Regions from separate parts of the Sphingobacterium sp. SYP-B4668 genome, predicted to be linked through region 1. Evidence: riboswitches for the same ligand, from Rfam matches in the RefSeq annotation. Region 1 holds a riboswitch; each other region holds the start of a gene.
What was found. Region 1 has a riboswitch for S-adenosylmethionine ahead of OQ289_RS06200 (O-acetylhomoserine aminocarboxypropyltransferase/cysteine synthase family protein). Riboswitches for the same ligand answer to the same signal wherever they lie in the genome.

Region 1 (6,991 bases):
CGCGAAATGGGACTAGTGCTGAGGTACATACTAATGGAGAAGTCAAAAGTGAATCTGCTGCTTTAACATTTGAGAAATTCGATTCCTTTCAGGATTATAAAGATCACGCGGAGAAGGAATTTATCAACTATAAATTAGATAAAAACAATTGGAACGTATCCAAAACTGCGGATGATATCGGCATACAAAGAAGTCATTTATATAGCAAGATCGAGAAGTTTGGTCTTAAAAGAGATTAATGAAAAAGGGGACGAATAATCGTCCCCTTTGTTATTTAATGATTGAATGTATACAATTATCAATCGTTGAATTTTCGTTTCTGTTTGTTGTAAAGTGTTAATACAACGATTGCTATTAGGATCAATCCGATAATCAGATATGCCGTGGTGGAATGATCTTGTAAATCCCTTTCATTCTGTGCAAATCCGAGATTTGCAACTCCCATCATTAAAATTAAAAACCATGCTCTCATATGACAATAAATTTGTTGACTCGTTAATTTACGAATATTAAATGAATATACAAAATTTATGTGTAAAAATATTGATACGTAAAATAGGTTATTTTCTTTAACGAACTATCTTATGACATTATTTTTTTTCTAGCATGTTATTTTTACGGATGGGTAGCAACTGTGTGGATGGAATATATGAAGAAAAAAGCGTTGCCTTGTAAGTACAAGTACAACGCTTTGGTTTGGAGCTGCGAGTTGCAGCAGGTTGGTTATGGTTGATTTACCTGTTATTCAATTTCTGCAATAAATACTCCACTCTGCTTGATGTCAGCTTGGTTTTCAATAATATGTTGAAGATTGATTTTTCCTATTATATATTTGAAATCATTCGCAAAATAACGCTCACTGATACTTGTAAATTGTAATTTTTCAATTAGCGTATCATCTTCATATCTAAGATATACCTGAAGCTCATAGTCAGTAGAATATGTTAATTGTTGTGCGTCCAAGTGTTTTTTGTATTCATAGCGATAGCCGTAGCGTAAGGCGGTGATATCGGAGAGTACGGCAGATCCGGTAGGGTGGCCACCTGCGCCTTTACCAAAAAAGAATTGTTCATCCGCAAAGGCTGCTTTGACCAATACGCCGTTGTTTTCATTTTCAACGTTGTAAAGTATATTCTCTTTACTGACAAATTTTGGGAGTACATATAAAACAACTTTCGAATTGTCAATCTCTTTAGCCAACGGGATTAATTTGATTTTATATCCTTTTTCTCTTGCAAAACGTATATCCTGTGGTCCTAATCTATCAATTCCGACATTGAATATACTGTCAGGTTTGATATATAGTCCGTAGGCATGTGAGGCAACAATAGCTAATTTGAATTTTGGGTCATACCCACCGACATCCAATGTGGGGTCAGTTTCTGCAAACCCCAATTCTTGGGCTTTTTTTAATGCTTGGTCATAACTCTGATTTTCATTAAAAATCTTAGACAAGATGTAATTTGACGAACCATTGAAAATTCCGCTTACCGAATGCAGGAGTTCGTTATCATAATACTCTTCTAGATTTCTAATGATGGGAATACTACCACATACAGCCCCTTCATATAAAAGACTTGCACCTGTCTCCTGTTGAATTTCTGTAAGTTCTTCGAGATGGGTCGCAATCATTTTCTTATTTGCAGATACGACGTTTTTCCCAGCTCTAAGCGCAGTTACAGTAATGTTATAGGCAGCTTCTGCATCATCGATCAATTCTACAACTGTATTTATCTCGGGATCATTAAGGATGGCGCTAGGGTCTGTGGTGAATAATTCAGCTGGTAACGACCGCTTCTTGTCGGCATTTTTGATGACAAACTTCTTAATTTCTAAATTTAGATTTTTTGTTTTTATGATGTCATATAGGCCCTGTCCAACGACTCCAAATCCAAACATGCCCAAGGTTAACTTTTTACTCATTTGATTGTTGCTGACTTTAATTTATGCTGTAGTTAATTCTGTTGATTTAATTTCTGCCCTATTGTTATTTAAAAAATTTGCAATGACTTGGGTCAGATTCGCGGTTTCTACTAAAAAACCATCATGTCCATAAAAGGATTCCAGTTCATAGTACACTGCGTTTGGAATGTGTTTCGCAATGAATTTGGATTCCTCAGGTGGGAATAATATATCCGTCGTGATACCTATGATAAGCGTATTGCTCTCTATTTGGCGTAAGGCGTGTTCCAATGAACGACGGCCTCTTCCCAGATGGTGGCTATCCATTGCCTTGGATAGGTACCAATAGCTATAAGCATTGAAGCGATTGACAAGTTTTTCGCCTTGATAGCTTTGGTAGGAAGACGATCGATAGTGGTCTGTTTTTTCGGTGTCTGATTCAAGTTGTGTTGCACCATAAGTGGTGTAGGACCTATATGAAAGTAAAGCCATACTGCGTGCCGCTTTTAATCCCTTTGCGCCACCAGTAGGTTGGTTTGCATGAAATGTCCTATCGGCTGTGATGGCTAATCTTTGACTTTCGTTAAATGCGATACCCCAGGGGGAGTGTGCAGCATTGGTCGCGATGGCAATCAAGCGCTTTATACTCATTAAGCCTGAAACTGCCCATTCAAGCGCCTGCTGTCCTCCCAAGGACCCACCAATGAGCACGTCAATTTTTTTTATGCCTAGGTAGTTGGCTAATAGTTGGTTGCCTTTTATAATATCCCGTATAGTAAATTGAGGGAAAGCAAGATAATATGGGTGTCTCGTGGCTTCATTTATAGAAAGTGGATTGGTGGACCCATAATGAGAGCCAATGACATTGGCGCATATGATGAAGTGGTCTTTGGGGTTGAAAAAATCGTCTTCACCAAAAAGCCCACTCCACCAATCCAGTACATCCGAACTAGCGGTCAGTGCATGACATACCCACACTACATTGTCTTTTGTTTCATTCAGCTGTCCATAAGTATGATAGGCAATCTCCAAGCCAGTGACCTGTTTGCCATTTTCAAATACAAATGGTTCATTATGCTTATATGTCTTAATACTCATGGATGTAATGTTGTACTCGTCAGCACTGACTTTTGCTTATTTTATTTTTTCGAAAGCTTGTTGCAAATCAGCTTTGATGTCGTCAATATGTTCGATTCCTACAGCCAGTCTTAATGAGCCAGGGTAGACTCCTGCGGCGCGCTGTGCGTCTTCACTCAATTGTTGATGTGTTGTAGCAGATGGATGTATGATTAATGATTTGGTATCTCCAACATTGGCAAGATGGCTAATCAAGGACAAGCTGTCAATAAAGTCATTTGCTTTGTTGGGGTCTCCTTTAATAGTAAATGAAAGTACTGCTCCAAATCCGTTTCTCAGGTATTTTTGGGCATTTGTAAAATGTGGCGAGCTTTTCAGGCCTGGGTAGCTTACTTTTTCTACTTGTGGATGACCTTCCAACCATTGTGCAATCTCCAAGGCATTGTCAACATGGCGTTGTACTCTCAAAGACAAAGTTTCAAGGCCTTGTAGAAGGAGGAAAGAGTTGAATGGAGATAATGCTGGACCGAAGTCTCTAAGTCCTTCAACGCGGGCTCTGATGGCGAATTGAATGTTGCCAAAAGGGCCACCTTCGCCAAAGACATCGGCAAATACCAATCCATGGTAACCTTCTGATGGTTCAGTAAATTGTTTGAATTTTCCATTTCCCCAGTTGTAATTTCCACCATCTATTATGACTCCACCAATGCTTGTACCGTGACCACCGATCCATTTGGTGGCAGATTCTACAACTACGTGTGCACCATGTTCCAATGGCTTGAATAGATAGCCCCCAGCGCCGAAAGTGTTGTCCACGATAAGCGGAAGGTCATATTTATTTGCAATTGCAGCTATTTTTTCAAAATCTGGAATATTGTAACTTGGATTTCCGATTGTTTCAATATAGATGGCCTTGGTCTTGTCGTCAATTAATGCTTCTATGTTTTCCGGTTCGCCGTCTTTCGCAAATCTAGCTTCAATGCCTAACCTTTTAAATGAAACCTTGAACTGATTATATGTGCCTCCGTATAGATTCGAACCTGCAACGAAATTTTCGCCAGCATCTATGATATTGTTGAGCGCTATGAACTGGGCAGCTTGACCAGACGCCACTGCTACTGCAGCTACACCACCTTCCAATGCTGCGATTCGTTTTTCAAACACATCAGTGGTGGGATTCATGATTCGTGTGTAGATATTTCCAAACTGTTTAAGTGCGAATAGGTTAGCGCCGTGTTCTGCATTTTCAAATACATATGAAGTAGTTTGATAGATAGGCACCGCACGGGCTCCTGTAGTCGGATCTACGACTTGACCTGCATGTACTTGTAAGGTTTCGAATTTGAGGTTTGTATTTTCTGACATGTTCTCTAGCTTTAAGTTTTATTAATTTGTTGTTGATAAATGGATATGTTCGATACTCCTTCTTATAGGGAGCAAGGCATAGTACTATAATGGGGGTGATAAGGGTATTTCCTTAACAGCACATCATAGCAGACATTCGCATTCGGGTGTGGGGCTCCACGGAACGCAATGATGCATTTTTGGTATCCTGCTTAGCGGATATTCTTGTTGATGTGTACTTGTTAAATGTAATTGTAATGATCATAGCTTTTTTTATTTATATTCTCCAAAGCAACATCGCTTTGGACAGGATTTGGCACCTTTTCAAACTTTTTTTGAAGGTTGCCAGTGGGTCATTGAGCCAGTCTCTCGCCACTTCTTTATAAATCAAAACCCTACGATAAAGAGAGGTTGTGATTAGGTGTCTTTCTCGAAGACCTTACAAATATATCTTTTGATTTTTAGTTTCGCAAATAAATAAGGTAAAAAAATATCCCAAAAACCTATAACTAAGCTTTATATCAATCCTTAAAGTCGTATTAGAGCGGTCTGTTAGTCTTTGGAAAGGTGTGTAGTGCGGAAAAGTGTTTGCCGCAGCTTAGACCAATTTAGGTTCTTTATAGGTGTATACGTTATAAGGGTACATCCATTTGACCAAGTATTTAGCGATTATACTGACGATGGCCAATGGTATGAATAAGATATATCCTCCTGGCGCGATACTGCAGATGAGAAAAATTGATGTCAATGGCGCATGTATGGCTGCTGACAGTGTTGCTGCGGCTCCAAAGAGCGCAAAGTTGAGTACGATCAGCTCGGTGCCCAAATAAGCATTGCACACTAGTGCGAATAAAATGCCAAGAAAGGCTCCTGCGACTATACTAGGGGCGAATACACCTCCATCTCCTCCTGCGCCCAATGTAAGTGAGGCTGCCAAGGGTTTTAGAATGACCAATAATAAAAGTGTAATACCAAAAGGAATGGATAGGGTCTCTTTTAGCCCCTGTTCAATTACTTGTTGTAAGCCGTGATAGCTATCTCCATACAAATACGGAAAAGCAAAAATCATAAGGCCCAAAGATAAAGCTCCAAGATTTACCCGGATAAAATTGTTCTCGATACCATTAAATACTTTTTTGATATGGATAACAATTTTGGTGAAGTATAAAGCCAATATTGCGGCCAATAGACTGAGACCTATCACATAAGGTAAAGCAGTCCAATGCCAGGTTTGAACGGTGAAAGGTAATAGTTTTTGACCCGCTATAAAATATCCAAAAAGGGTGGCCATTAGTACCGAACTCGTGCAGCTGATTAATATAGGTCTGCTGACTCGGCGAGCAATCACCTCAATGGCAAACAACCAACCTGCAATAGGGCTGCCAAACAACGTGGCGACTCCAGCCGCCACACCTGCGCAAATTAGTTCATTTTTATAAGCAAAGGCTATTTTCCCCTTTTTATAGACGATATTTCCGACGGTAGCAGTGGCTACTACGGTAGACACCTCTATTCCCGTTGATCCACCAAATATTACGGTTAAAAAGCCATTGAAGTAATGGGAAGGAATTTTAAAGATGGGCAGATGGTCTTTTCGAGTTTCTAAGGTGGTGTAGATTTCTTTTATACCTTTGTTCTGCCTTTTTTTGAAAGCATACTTCCTTAGGAAATAAATAACAGTGATGCCAATAGAAGGTAGGATTATATAGAATAGGGAAGAAATACTGCCTATCCCAACAAATATTTTATGCTGATAGCTTTCGGTGATATATTTTAATGAATCGGCAAGAAGGGTGCAGATTAAACCAATAAATAATGATGCTACAACTAGTTTAAGCGAGTTATATATTATAATTTTCGTTCTCATTTTTGAGTTCTATTCTTTAGTTGGAGAGAATACAAATGTATTGGATAATTGGCCGATATACAAATCCTTCTGTTCTGTATGTTGCTCTGGTACAGAATTCGAACCACTTATTGAAAGATTTAAGGCGATTGAACCCATTGAAAATCCGTTCCAATAAAGGTGTTTTGGATACGATTAATGCAAGTCAAAATAACCTTTTAGCCTGGAAATCCTAAAAAGACAGGAAGGGTGAAAAGATCGTATAATTTGAGGTTTCAGTGCTAGACTTAAAATTAAAAAAGCTTCAAGTACATCTATTTTGTAAAATAATCGTGCTCAATGTCGCTTACGAAGCTAAAATATAGTATATATAAGATATTATCCTACATCACTGAATTTATATGCTTTTGCACTGATTTATCAGGTTGTTTTGATTTTGGTCCTATATTTGATTTTTAAATAAAAGTATGAAGGGCATAAGTGAATTGGGTTATAAATTGGAACGTCTTATACCTTCGCAATGGCGAGATTATAAACGTATACGCTTGGAGGCTTTGCAAATGCATCCAGAGTTTTTTGGAAGTAGCTATGTAAAGGAGTCTACTTATGCGTTTGAGCATTGGATGACTTTACTCGAGGATAAGAATAGGGCTTTATTCGCCTTGCGACATGGAGAGCAGCTTGTAGGCCTGGCGGGAGTAGCGGTTAAAAAAGAGGACTTAGAAAAGGCATTGTTCTATTCTACCTTCATACGTGCTGAGCACCGCAGAAAGGGTTTGTCGGCGTTGTTTTACCAAGCACGAATCGACTGGGCTCGTCAAA
Region 2 (6,991 bases), 1.8 Mb from region 1:
TGTAGCGATTGCCGATTTTTTCCCATATAAAAGTGGGGTCGCTATTTTCATCCAATCCTAATTTGTTGAGCAGGATCTGTGAATCCGAGATGAGTTGCGCTCCGTTATTTTTACGCCATTGGCCTAGTAGATCACTCATTTCCTTGAGCAGACGTAGGTAGTAAAGATTGCCTTGGACGGCATGATAAGCGATGAAGCTGGGGTAAAATCGGTAGAGATCGGCTATTTGTTGTAAGATCGGATATAGCGCTTGTTGTATGTCGTATCTAACGACTTTATCGGTCCCTGTATATGGGTCTTCATTTTCGAGGAGCTCCAGGTATTTATCAAATAGTTTCTGTAGTTCGGAAGGAGATTGCTTGAAAATATTCGGGCTCACTTTACTAGTTGTAATGAGTTTATTCCGTGATTTGCCCTTGAGGTCCTCAGCTGTGATATTAAAGCTCTTCAATGTGGTGGAAAACATTTCAATAGTAAGGCTAAAGGTTTCCAAGAATGTGCGGGTCTTGTCCTGGATTTCTTTGTTTAGGAGGTTGAATACTTCTTTGGTATCAGCCACAGTCAAGAAAGCATTGAATTCTTGAAAGTTTTCGGTAAAGATCAAGCTCGCCAACCCAGTCAGTTGTTGACGATAATTCCAGTTTTCATTATTGGCTATTTTTTTGTCTGCAAATTCGATAATCCAATCCAGCAAATCGGGACGCTCATCCAGTAAGTGATTGAGCATGACGGTAAGGTCCTGTTTTACTTTATTGGTGTTCATCTCGATCTTGTATCCGGCATCGAGATTTAGTTCGTAGGTGAAGCTTCGGATTACTTTCTGCGAAAATCCATCTATGGTGCTGACGGTAAAATGACTGTAGTCGTGAAGGATTTTTCGAAATACTTGATAAGCTTTCTCCTGGATGGTCTGCGCATCCCAGTGTGGATGCTGGACCAATAAACGTGTGCGAAAATCAGCAATCTTACTGTTTTGATCAGCCATGGCCAGACCAGAGAGCACGGACAGGATGCGTTCTTTCATTTCAGCCGTAGCCTTGTTTGTGAACGTTACGGCAAGTATTTCTCTGTAATTATTTTCATCTGCCAGCAACAAAGAAATGTAATGTAGGGTAAGACTGAAGGTCTTTCCTGATCCAGCTGAGGCTTTGAGTATTTTTAAGGGTGCTATTTGAGACATGTTGTACACGACTGATTTGGAAGGTTGAAGTTACAGAATATTTGTCTAATGGTAATTACGGTATTCACCGGCGAATAATCGCATTTTTTGTAAAGGTCGATTTGCTGATGGTTCTGAGCCCTTTGGTCCAATTTGTCAAAGAGGAAGGTTTATTTTCCTAGTGGGAGGAACTTATTACAGATTTTGGACCAGTAAAGAGTTGAGACAGAAAGAAGTAATTGTCGCAGGTTCGTTTTTTGAAAAAGAATTACTATCTTTGCGTCCCCTCTTGCAATAATGCTCGGGGGATATGTTGAATACATAAATTATAATCAAACATGGCAACTAAAATCAGATTGCAAAGACATGGTAAAAAAGGAAAGCCTTTTTACCACGTAGTAGTAGCAGACTCACGTGCTCCACGTGATGGTAAATTCATCGAACGTATCGGTTCTTACAATCCTAACACAAATCCAGCGACTATCGTCTTGGATTTTGAAAAGGCTTTGGGATGGATCAACAATGGTGCACAACCTACTGATACTGCTCGTGCTATCCTTTCTTACAAAGGTGTATTGTACAAAAAACACTTAGAAGGTGGTGTGAAAAAAGGTGCTTTTGATGAAGCTAAAGCTGAAGAACTATTCACAAAATGGTCAGAAAGCAAAACTGCTCAAATCGAAGGTAAAAAAGTTGGTTTAGTATCTTCTAAAGAAGAAACTAAAAAAGCTGCTTTAGCTGCTGAAGCAAAGAAAAAAGCTGAAAAAGCTGCGGCTATTGCTGCGAAAAACACTCCAGCAGTAGAAGAAGTTGCTGAAGAAGTTGAAGCACCAGAAGCTACTGAAGGCGCTGATAGCACTGAAGAAACTGAAGGATAATTTTATATTACCAAGAAAAAGTTTTTAAGCCGGTTCTGTATAGGACCGGCTTTTTTGTAAATTTGTACCATGACTTTAGAACAGAGCTTTTACATAGGTTATATCAGCAAAACAAGAGGATTGAAAGGCGAGCTACAGCTCTTTTTTGAATTTGAGGATTATCAAGATTTAGATTTTGATACGCTTTTTGTCGAGGTCAATAAAAAGCTGGTGCCCTATTTTGTCGATCAAATAAAGTACCACACCAATAGTACCGCTTACCTTAATCTTGAAGATGTGGATCATATCGATCAAGCTCAGCCGTTGGTACGGAAGAAGGTATACCTTTCCAATGATAAAATGCCTGAGCGCGACCCCGATGATTTTCGGATGAAGGACCTTGTCGGTTTTTTGGTGGTAGATGAAAAGCATGGCGAGTTGGGCGAAATTACCGAAGTGCAGGATTTACCTCAGCAATTCGTTGCGACTGTCGATTATAATGGCAAAGAACTTATGTTTCCGTTGAATGACGATCTCATTCTTGGGATAGACCCCGAGGAGGAAATTATAGAAGTAGACCTCCCAGATGGATTGGTAGACCTCTATCAAGAATAATAGAAAAAAGCTGCTCTTGTAAAGGCAGCTTTTTCTATTTATATTACGACGAGTAAACGAAGTACGTTTTATTATCGGACCAATTGAATGAAATACCTATCAATCCTCTTATTGGCGTTGCTCCTGAGTTCATGTAATGAATCGGTAAGGCTACCTCCGGGCAATTATCAGATGACATGCGCTTATAAGGAAAATGAATATCTTAACGATAGTAAACATAATAAGGAGAGGGTAGGGTGTAATGTGGCATGTGACCATGAGATTTATCACCGATCTTTTCTATCGTTAAAAGACAATTATTCATTTGTTCTCGGATTGGATGATATTTTATTACATGGAAGCTATGAAATCGACGGTCGTAAGATTAGACTAAAAGATGAGAAGGGTGCCGAGCTCGTTTTGGAAACGAAGAAACAAGGGCAAGATTGTATCCAATTTTTTGCTGTCTTTGATGAGATTTACAGTCAAGTAGTACCCGCCAATGAGCGTCTGTATTTTAATTTTGTACGGGATGAAACTACACCAATTGAGAGCGAAAGTAAATTTTCCTATGCGCTTAATCAATGGAGGATAGCGCCTAGTGAGCAGGAGTCCAAAGCAGCCATCAAAGATCGGCTGTTGAACAACCTCGATTATGTATGTGCCTATGTACAACATGTACTTAATTCTGGTGTCTATCACGGATATAAGATGGATGGTATCCCAACACCACTTGTGTATCAGGAAAATGGAATAGTCCTTCGCGACTGGAAGGAGGTACCCGATACTTGGAAAGCTATCTTTTATGATGAAGGGGATGCCCATCAAGCGTATCAAATGATGTATGAGACCTTTAAGGGCACCTCTGTGAATCGATACAAAAAGTCTGGTCTTTTGGTGGTATTCTATTATCTAAAAGATCTTCGAAATGCAATTGAACAACAGGAGTGATGAAACATAATATCTTGTTTTGACGATTTAATTTTGAGTTGTCGCTTTGATTATCGATATTAGCTCCGCTTATGGAGAAAGGCAGAGGGAATAGACCCGATGAAGCCTTAGCAACCTGTCTGAAGACAAGGTGCTACATTCTACCCCGCCAATCAACGGGAAAGATAAGCCGAAAACACTGTTCCTTGGTGTCTTTCTCTCCGAGCTTTCATATGTTAATTTTTATTATTGTCATCACTATTTGTGGTGCATATAGCTGTTTTTCAGTCTGATAGGTCAATGAGGCAACTCGCTCTGCAGGAATGAGAATGCTGTCTCCATATGAAAAGATAAGTAGGGTAGACAATAATGTCTATAACTGCGTCACTGTTAAAGAAAAAATTATTAGATGAAACCGAGAGATAAATAATGTTGGTGAATAGGACATCATTATTTACTCGAGCTCTCATCAACAGATAAAGAAAAAATTATTAGATGAAACCGAGAGGTAAATAATGTTTGCGAATAGGACAATCATTATTTACTCGAGCTCTCATCAACAGATAAAGAAAAAATTATTAGATGAAACCGAGAGGTAAATAATGTTTGCGAATAGGACAATCATTATTTACTCGAGCTCTCATCAACAGATAAAGAAAAAATTATTAGATGAAAATCGTCGATCACATTAAAAACGCCAAAGGGAAAACGCTTTTTTCTTTCGAATTGTTGCCGCCAGCGAAGGGGCAGAGTATCCAGAGTATCTATAAGACAATGGACGAACTCATGGAATTCAAACCGCCTTTTATAGATGTGACCTACCATCGAGAAGATTACTTGTATAAAGAGCATGCAGGTGGACTTTTGGAACGGGTAGCTTATCGCAAACGACCAGGTACAGTCGCCATATGTGCAGCCATCATGAATAAGTATAAAGTGGATGCCGTGCCACACTTAATCTGCGGAGGTTTTACCAAAGAGGAGACTGAAAATGCATTGATAGATCTCAATTTCTTAGGTATCGACAACGTATTGGTTCTTCGTGGCGATGCTCGTAGAGGAGATGCTGATTTTATCCCGACAGATGGAGGACACACCTATGCCACAGACTTGCTCGAACAAGTCTTGGATATGAATACCGGTAAATATCTGCATGAGGATATTGTCAATTCAGAAAAAACTGACTTCTGTATAGGCGTGGCAGGTTATCCTGAAAAACATTTTGAAAGTCCTAATTTCAATACAGACTTCAAATTCTTGAAAAAGAAAGTGGAGATGGGAGCCGAGTTTATCGTGACCCAGATGTTTTTCAATGTAGAAAAATACAAAGAATTCGTGACGAAATGCCGGGAGCATGATATACATGTGCCCATTATCCCAGGACTGAAACCGATAACATCCAAAAAACAATTGGTAACATTACCTCGCGTTTTCCATTTGGATATTCCGGAAGAATTGAGCGATGCGATTGCTGACTGTCATACCAATGCTGATGTTCGTCAAGTTGGTCAGGAATGGCTTGTTCAACAATGTAAAGAGCTGATTGACTTTGGAGCACCAGTATTGCATTTTTATACCATGAGTAATCCTGGTCCCACCAAGAAGATTGTGGAACAGTTATTTTAAGGGAAAAGAGGCAGCTGCTTCATAAACCTACAAACGCTTCGCGCTGCTATCGCCTGGTCTGATCAGGGTTCTTCATTCAAGGGGAAAGTCATTAATAGAATAAAAGAAAAGCCTGTTGCAACAGGCTTTTCTTTTGACAAAATTTTATCCTTTTTTGACTTCCTTTGCCCAAGAGTCCTTGAGCGTCACGGTTCTATTAAAGACGAGATTTTCTGTAGTAGACTTGGTATCTAAGGTAAAGTATCCCAATCGTATAAATTGGTAACCCTTTCCTGCTTCAGCTGTTGCCAAGTCTGGTTCCAAATAAGCATTGGAAATGACTTTCAGACTATCGGGGTTGATGGTCGATTTGAAATCCTCTTCCGCAGCTGGATTTTCGACATTGAACAAGCGCTCGTACAAGCGGACTTCAGCTTTTTTAGCATGTGGTACGGATACCCAATGAATTGTTCCCTTAACCTTGAGTCCACTGGTATCCTCTCCAGATTTCGAATTAGGGATATAATTACAGTGGATTTCGGTCACATTGCCATTTTCATCCTTTACAAAATTGTGGCATTCTACAATATAGGCATTCTTTAATCTTACGGATAGTCCAGGGCCAAGTCTAAAGAATTTTTTAGGAGGCTCTTCCATAAAATCATCGCGTTCTATCCAAAGCTCTTTGCTGAATGGAATCTTGCGAGAACCCTCGCCCCCTTCTACTTCTGGATTGTTTTCGCCCTCCAATTCTTCTATCTGACCATCGGGATAATTGGTGATAATCATTTTTATAGGATCCAATACGGCCATCCTACGCCAAGCAGTTTTATTGAGGTCTTCCCGTATGCAGAATTCCAATAATCCCATATCAATGATATTCTCCCGTTTAGCTACACCAATCCTATCGCAAAAGTCTACTATACTCGCGGGGGTATACCCTCGACGGCGCAAACCACTTATTGTGGGCATCCGCGGATCATCCCAACTTTCGACATGATGCTCATTGACCAATTGTAGTAGTTTACGCTTGCTCATCACTGTATAATTCAGATTAAGCCTCGCAAATTCATACTGTTTTGACGGAAATATTTCTAACTTCTCTATACACCAATCGTATAGTGGACGATGTGGGATGAATTCCAGTGTACAAATCGAGTGTGTAATCTTCTCGATAGCATCACTTTGTCCATGTGCAAAGTCATACATCGGATAGATAGGCCAAGCATTTCCTGTGCGGTGATGGTTGGCATATTTAATGCGATACAATAATGGATCTCGCATATGCATGTTTGGACTGGACAAATCTATTTTGGCCCGCAGCACCTTTTCTCCTTCTTGGTACTTCCCTAAACGCATTTCTTCGAATAGACGTATATTTTCATCTATCGAACGGTCTCGGTATGGTGTAGGGGTTCCCGGTTCTGTCGGGGTTCCCTTAGCAGCTGCAATTTCTTCAGCGGTGCTATCGTCCACATAGGCTAGGCCTTTTTTGATTAAGTCAACCGCAAAATCGTAAAGTTGCTGGAAGTAATCGGATGTATATAGTTCTTCGGCCCATTCGAAGCCTAACCATTTGATGTCTTTTTTGATGCTTTCTACATACTCTGTGTCCTCTGTCACAGGGTTCGTATCGTCAAATCTGAGGTTGGTCTTACCTTTATATTTCTTTGCCAATCCAAAGTTAAGGCATATAGATTTGGCATGTCCAATATGAAGGTAACCATTAGGCTCAGGAGGGAAACGTGTCAGTACACGTCCATCGTGCTTCTCCGTACGGAGATCCTGCTCAACGATTTCTTCGATAAAATTTAATGATTTCTCTTCATTTTCCATATTGCAAAGT
Region 3 (6,991 bases), 580 kb from region 1:
TATAGACGGACAGGTAAGGTCGTTGTATGTGGATCGTAAAAGAAATTTTTATACTTCCTTATGTTGGGAATTTTTTGCGCGTGTAGTGGGATGTGCCGAGATTTATTTCATAGCGCACGCTTTGGGCTTACCAATGACGTATGTGGAGTGTTTAATCGTGAGTTCGGGCTCGTCACTGTTTGCTAATCTTATTTTCTTTTTTCCGATGCAATTGGGGACGCGTGAGGGAGGTATGGCAATGGCTGTTGCTAGTGTTGGGTATGCGGCTTCAGTAGGCGTATTCATAGGTATTGCAACTCGTATACGTGAGTTGGTGTGGATTGCTATAGGTCTGTTGATGATGAGCTTTGCTAAACGAAGTAAAGCTCGGAAAATGGTGGAGGTGGAGGTCTGAGGCACAAATGTGTGCCTGGGGATTTTTAATATGGAAAACTAAATAATGAAAGAAATAAAAGGATTGATATTTGATTACGGTGGGACATTGGATTCCAACGGACAGCATTGGGCAGCCGTGATATGGAAGTCTTATCAAAAGGTGAATGTTCCGATTACGCGTGAATTGTTTAATGACGCTTATGTCTACGCGGAAAGGAAGATGGCGAGACATCCATTGATAGCTTCGGATTTTAACTTTTTGCAGGTTCTACAGACTAAAGTGGAAGCACAATTTGAATATCTGAAAAATCAAAGCGTGGTGGTCGATTCCGATTGGATTGACTTGATTGCTGCGGACGGATATAGTCTTGCCCGGGCCACGGTGCAAAGCGTCGAACAAGCACTGAATAATATCCATGAGAAATATCCTATTGTGATGGTCTCTAATTTCTATGGAAACTTGTCAGCAGTATTGCGTGATTTTGGTATATACAATAGTTTTGACAGAATTATTGAATCGGCTGTAGTGGGTGTGCGTAAGCCCGATCCAGGTATCTATGCGTTGGGAGTGGAAGCGATTGGACTGGATGCATCAGAGTGCTTGGTCATCGGCGATTCGTATAGTAAGGATATGGTACCTGCTAAGGCTTGTGGCTGTCAGACATTGTGGCTAAAGGGAGAAGGTTGGTCTGAGGACGAAGAGCTGGAGGCAAAGGATGCGGATTATACTTTTTACGATATCAAAGAGTTGGAAGAGATTATCTTCCGCTGGACGTCGTTAGGGGCTGTATAATTTGATGAATGATATCGTTAAAGGAGCCCGCTATAGCGGGCTCCTTTGGTCTTATTTTTTGGTAAACATACCGGCAATGTCGTCTAAGAAATTGCCGTCTTTATTCTTATCGAAGAAACCTCCAACTAAATCGGCAAGTCCGCCACCATTACCGGTCGTCTGCTGTTGTCCTGTGGTGGTTGTATCTGAACCTCCCAACAAGCCCCCTAGTAGGTCGCCGATACCACCGCCATTATTTTGAGTGGCTTTTTCTTTGCCTAGATAGCCCATCACTATAGGAGCAAGGGTAGATAGTACGGTGCCAACGGTTTCGGAGCTGATGCCCGTCTTTGCCGAAATTTCGCTTTTTACCTGATCAGCATTTTTACCGAACATGTTGCTGACTATTTTGTCATCGTCTTCGGTTGGGCCATCCGTCACAATCTGATCGACTCTATCCAATGCATCGCCTGTATGCTTGGTGTCCAATGCATTAGTTAAGCTCTCGGCCTTGTCTGATTTTTTGCTTGAATTGTATTTCAATGCGGCAATCATTAATGGTACCGCAATGGCGACCATCCATTTGGCCTTGCTTTCACTGATTCCGAGCTTGCCAGCCAAAGCTGTAATGACCTTGGTGCCAATACCGCCAGTGATTAAATCAATCATTCCCATAATTGTATAGTGTTATTTTTAGTATACTGATTCTAGTCAAAATCTATTCCAGAGATTTATGCGTTATCCTTGAATATGGTAAACAAATGTCTATATACTTTGTTTTTTGGGAGGTAATAAAAAGATTATTCAAACTATGAATATGGGATTCTGATGGACACTTTTCACGGAATAGAGGTGTGGCGCAATAATGATGGAGTGGGGTGGCCTTCGTTCCCTTATAGGGTGTAAAATCATCGAGAGATGATTATCCAGTTAACAAGTTGTCGCTTACTTAGTAATCTATACTGTTCGATTAGAGAAAATATGGCGCAAGACAACTTGTTAACAAGATAAGAAGTTGCTACATTTTGTTGAGTAGGCTGGTCATATTGTTGATATCCTCATGTGTGAGTTCCAAGTCTCCAGCTCTGGCATTGCTGATGGTCTGGGAGGCATTGCGTGCACCTGCTAATGCGATCGTGATACCTGGTTGTGCGACTGTCCAAGCGAGTACCAATTGACCCAACGTTACATCATATCTATCTGCAATAGGTTCGATGTTTTTGAGGAAGTTATTTGTTTTGGTAATGCTGTCATCGGTAAAGAAAGGATGATTGGCTCTGTGATCTCCAGCTCCAAATTGCTGCCCAGGTTTCATTTTGCCAGTTAGTAATCCTCTTTCCATGGGACTATAGGCAAGTATGCCTAATTGATGCTCGATACAGTAAGGAACAGTCTGCTCTTCAATGCCTCTATTGACCATTGAGTAGGGGACTTGGTCGGAAATAATAGGGCAGACAGAAGCGGCCTTGGCTAATTGCTCTTTATCATAATTACACACACCGGCATATCGTATTTTTCCTTGTTCAATAAGTTTGGCTACGGCTTCGAAAGTTTCTTCAATGGGAGTGGTCTTATCATTCCAATGGATTTGGTATAGATCAATATAGTCTGTACCCAACCTTTTTAGGGATTGTTCGCATTCATAGATTACACTGTCTTTTCCGGCATACTTGTAGATGGTGATGTCTTGTCCGTGATTGTTTTTACTAGGCCCAACTAGGTCGCCTTTGTCGGTATCCCAACGCATGCCGAATTTGGTGAGGATTTGGATTTTATCCCGTGACCGTCCTTTTATGGCTTCGCCAACAATCTCTTCACTTGTCCCTTGCCCGTATATAGGAGCGGTGTCAATGGATGTCATTCCTTCTTCAAGTCCAGCCTGAATAGCTTTCAGGGCCTCATTACGGTCGGTGCTTCCCCACATCCATCCTCCAGCAGCCCAAGCTCCAAAGGCAATGGTTGATAATTCAAGGTCACTGTTCCCAATTTTTCTATATCTCATAATACATTTGTTTTTTTTGCTGACCCCTAAATTTACGAGTACTTTATACAAATTAAAAATGGAGATCTTCAATATGAGCTTATTTTGACTATCTTTAGCCAAACTATGATCTAGATATGATAAAAAGATTATTTTTTGCAATCCCCCTGTTGTCTTTTGTAATGTCCTGTCAGTCAAATACTCCACAGACTGAGTCTTCAGCAGATGCTACTATTGCACTCGATATAAAAGAGGCAAAGCGTATTTTGGATTTACCTTGCATTGCTTGATGACGGAATATCCCAATAAATTAGGTCAAGTAATTGGTAGTGAGCAAGATTTGAAGACACCAAAGCAATTGCGCCCCATTTTTTACGGATGCTTTGATTGGCATTCGTCGGTACATGGTTACTGGTCTATTGTTCGGATATTAAAGACTTTCCCTGAATTGGATGAGGATGGGGAGATAAGGGATTTGCTAAAACAGCATATTACGACAGCTAATGCAAAAATTGAATTAGCCTTTTTTCAAGATAAGAACAATCTGGGGTTTGAGCGTACTTATGGATGGGCATGGTTGTTTAAGCTTCAAGAGGAATTGGTGACTTGGGATGATCCGGATGCCCAATTATGGGCCGCCGCGCTGCAGCCTCTTGTAGACGTACTGGTGATCCGCTATGAAGAGTACCTGCCAAAGTTGGTGTATCCTATCCGCTCGGGACAGCATGATAATTCGGCCTTTGGGTTTTCATTGTCGTTGGACTATGCTCGGACAGTGAAGCATATGGCATTTGAAAAAGTGTTGATAACGCATGCACGTAGATTGTATACGGCGGATCGTGACTGTGATATTGCTTATGAACCTAGTGGATCTGATTTTCTTTCTCCTTGTTTGGAAGAGGCTTTGGTGATGAGTAAAATATTACCACAGGAAGAATATAAGAAATGGTTAAAGGAATTTATGCCTGCTTTGTTCCATGCTGATTTTGAATTGGAACCAGCAATCGTTAAAGACCGTACTGATGGTAAGCTGGTGCATTTGGATGGATTGAACTTTAGTAGGTCTACCTGTCTAAGTGGCATAGCACACGCCCTACCTGAATTGAAGCATCTCAAACAGGTAGGACATAAGCATCTTGCTTATTCGCTTCCGAATATTTCGAATGATGATTACATGGGAAGCCATTGGTTAGGAACGTTTGCATTGTATGCCCTGTTCCATCAGTAGGGACATGATTATAATGAAAGCCAGGAATTCCCTCCTGGCTTTTTCAATTTATAGGCACGACAATATTGTCTTCCAGTCGCAGCTGGGTAATCTTGACGGATGTAAAACCATCTTCCCGAACTATAATTTTTGAAAGGTCGAGCCCTCTGGCTGACAGCGTATGGAGCAGTGCGCTCCGAAACGCACCCCTAGAACTGATCCAATCCCGATGTCTGATGTCCTGATTGTTGACTTCGATAAGTTGATCGACGCTGTATTTTTGGAATAACTCCAAAAAATCTTGGTAAAGTTCGACTGCTGTTGACATACAATTTAAAATTAAAAGTTTAACATAAATTGTATTCAGAAGTTGGGTTTGATAAATAACTCGTGTAGTACGTTTATTTTGGTGAACACCCGTATTATATTTACCACCGTGGTGACTCCACTCGGTTGGTATTGTCAATAGACAATTCTGAATACTCTACCAAAGTTATAGTATTTATTTTTTATATGCAAATCTGACGGTTAAAATTGTAGGATTTTAAAGCAAATTCGAGGTTTTTAAAACAAAATAGGCCTTTAATTGTTAATTACCTAACTCGCTTATTGAAAGCATCTCACCTAAATAAATCCTCAGGATCTGATCTGAGGTCAAATACAACGTATTAAAAATGAGTAAAACAATAATTGTTTCGAATAGACTTCCTATAAAAATAGAACGGACCGAACAGGGTTTGAATATTCTTCCTAGTGAAGGTGGACTTGCAACCGGACTGGGGTCTATTTATAATACCGGCGGTAATGTATGGATAGGTTGGCCAGGTATAGTACCTGAGAATGAAGAGGAAGAATCGGAGATTCGGATGAAATTGAAAGAACTGAACTTGATTCCGGTATTTTTGGACCAGGAAGAATTGGAAGGCTTCTATGAAGGATTTTCGAACGAAGTAATCTGGCCTATCTGTCATTATAAGCCTAGCTATGCTGTGTATGACGAAGCAAATTGGGAAACGTACTATCGGGTGAACGTTAAATTTTCAACGTTGATTAAAGAGCAGGTAGCGGATGAAGACGAGATTTGGATACACGATTACCAGTTGATGCTGCTGCCTAGTTTAGTAAGGGCCTTTAAACATGATATCTCTATCGCTTATTTTCAGCATATACCTTTTCCATCGCATGAAATATTTAGGCTTATTCCGTGGCGCAATCAACTGCTGAATGGATTGCTTGGGGCTGACCTTGTCGGCTTTCACACGTTTAATGATGCCCAATATTTCATAGATGCTTGCTCACATATATTGGGTACCAAAAACAAAGAAAATAGTTTGCAACATGGTGGGCGTACAGTTTTTGTGGAGGCCTATCCGATGGGAATCGATAATTTGAAATTTGAGGGCCTCTCTCAGACAAATGAGGTAAGAAGTCGTGCATTGGGGATTAAAGAGGATTTGAAGGATCGGAAGATTATCCTTTCTGTGGATCGGTTGGACTATAGTAAGGGTATTTTGGAACGAATCCATGCCTTTGAAAATCTACTACTGGAGTATCCCGATTATGAGCGAAAAATCGTGTATTATATGTTGGTGGTGCCGTCTCGGGATCAAGTTCAACAGTATAAGATGTTGAAAGATGAAGTGGATCGTTCGGTAGGACGTGTGAATGCCAAATATGGCAAACAAGATTGGACGCCAATTGCTTATTTCTACAGTTCTTATCCGTTGGAAGAGCTTTCGGCGCTATATGTCTCGGCTGATGTGTGCTTGGTAACTCCTATACGGGATGGAATGAATCTGGTGTGTAAAGAATATATTGCTAGTCATCCGGAAGGAAGAGGGGTGCTTGTGCTTAGCGAGATGGCGGGGGCTGCTCGGGAGTTGACGGAGGCCTTGATTGTCAATCCCAATGACGCCGCTGGAGTAGCGGCGAGTCTGCGTGAGGCACTGGAGATGCCTGTAGCTGAACAGACCGAACGTATGATGCCTATGCTTGCGAATATCCGCAAATTCAATATTCATCATTGGGTACGTCAATTTATGGAACGCCTGCGCGAAATCAAAGAGCTCCAGCATCATGAATTGGCCCGTAAGGTGGGTGATCGGGTGAAGGAGGAGATGTGTAGGGAATATGGAGCTGCTTCTCGCCGACTTATATTACTGGATTATGATGGTACATTGGTGGGGTTTAACAAGGATGCGGAGAAGGCGACGCCTACCATGGAGCTTTACGAGGTGCTGAACGAATTGAATAATGACGACAAAAATCTAGTGGTCATTATCAGTGGACGTAAGCACCAAACGTTGGAATCGTGGTTTTTGGGAATGGAGATGACAATGGTTGGTGAACATGGTGCTTGGTCCAATTATCCAAATGGTGAGTGGAAAGCAAAGAAGGGGCTTTCTACACCTTGGAAAGAGGTCATCAAAGATGTAATGGAAAAGTATGCCGATCGTACACCAGGCGCATTCGTAGAGGAGAAAAATTATTCCTTGGCTTGGCACTATCGAAAAGTACAAGCGGGCTTGGGCCGATTGCGGGCGCAGGAGTTAATGGATAGGCTACGGTATATCGTTCCTACATATGGTGTACAATTGCTGGACGGGGATGATGTGATTGAAGTCAAGAACTCGGAGGTGAATAAGGGGAGAGCTGC

Region 2: linked by a shared signal. The riboswitch ahead of OQ289_RS20590 (methylenetetrahydrofolate reductase) and the one ahead of OQ289_RS06200 (O-acetylhomoserine aminocarboxypropyltransferase/cysteine synthase family protein) in region 1 are both predicted to bind S-adenosylmethionine.
Region 3: linked by a shared signal. The riboswitch ahead of OQ289_RS08465 (5-oxoprolinase) and the one ahead of OQ289_RS06200 (O-acetylhomoserine aminocarboxypropyltransferase/cysteine synthase family protein) in region 1 are both predicted to bind S-adenosylmethionine.

What each region holds. Positions count from the first base shown of each region.
Region 1 is NZ_CP115483.1:1,427,911-1,434,901, forward strand. Features, by position in the region: gene OQ289_RS06185 (sigma-54-dependent transcriptional regulator) at 1-239, shown strand, start outside; gene OQ289_RS06190 (homoserine dehydrogenase) at 742-1,923, opposite strand; gene OQ289_RS06195 (homoserine O-acetyltransferase family protein) at 1,945-3,000, opposite strand; gene OQ289_RS06200 (O-acetylhomoserine aminocarboxypropyltransferase/cysteine synthase family protein) at 3,037-4,344, opposite strand; SAM riboswitch class I at 4,598-4,712, opposite strand; gene OQ289_RS06205 (chloride channel protein) at 4,922-6,190, opposite strand; gene OQ289_RS06210 (GNAT family N-acetyltransferase) at 6,637-6,991, shown strand, end outside.
Region 2 is NZ_CP115483.1:5,049,170-5,056,160, reverse strand. Features, by position in the region: gene OQ289_RS20610 (UvrD-helicase domain-containing protein) at 1-1,180, opposite strand, end outside; gene OQ289_RS20605 (30S ribosomal protein S16) at 1,498-2,037, shown strand; gene rimM (ribosome maturation factor RimM) at 2,107-2,631, shown strand; gene OQ289_RS20595 (hypothetical protein) at 2,719-3,561, shown strand; SAM riboswitch class I at 3,628-3,732, shown strand; gene OQ289_RS20590 (methylenetetrahydrofolate reductase) at 4,210-5,166, shown strand; gene OQ289_RS20585 (glutamine--tRNA ligase/YqeY domain fusion protein) at 5,311-6,981, opposite strand.
Region 3 is NZ_CP115483.1:2,010,219-2,017,209, forward strand. Features, by position in the region: gene OQ289_RS08440 (lysylphosphatidylglycerol synthase transmembrane domain-containing protein) at 1-394, shown strand, start outside; gene OQ289_RS08445 (HAD family hydrolase) at 440-1,168, shown strand; gene OQ289_RS08450 (DUF937 domain-containing protein) at 1,220-1,816, opposite strand; gene OQ289_RS08455 (aldo/keto reductase) at 2,166-3,149, opposite strand; gene OQ289_RS08460 (DUF2891 domain-containing protein) at 3,418-4,356, shown strand; gene OQ289_RS08465 (5-oxoprolinase) at 4,400-4,663, opposite strand; SAM-I-IV-variant riboswitch at 4,728-4,823, opposite strand; gene OQ289_RS08470 (bifunctional alpha,alpha-trehalose-phosphate synthase (UDP-forming)/trehalose-phosphatase) at 5,010-6,991, shown strand, end outside.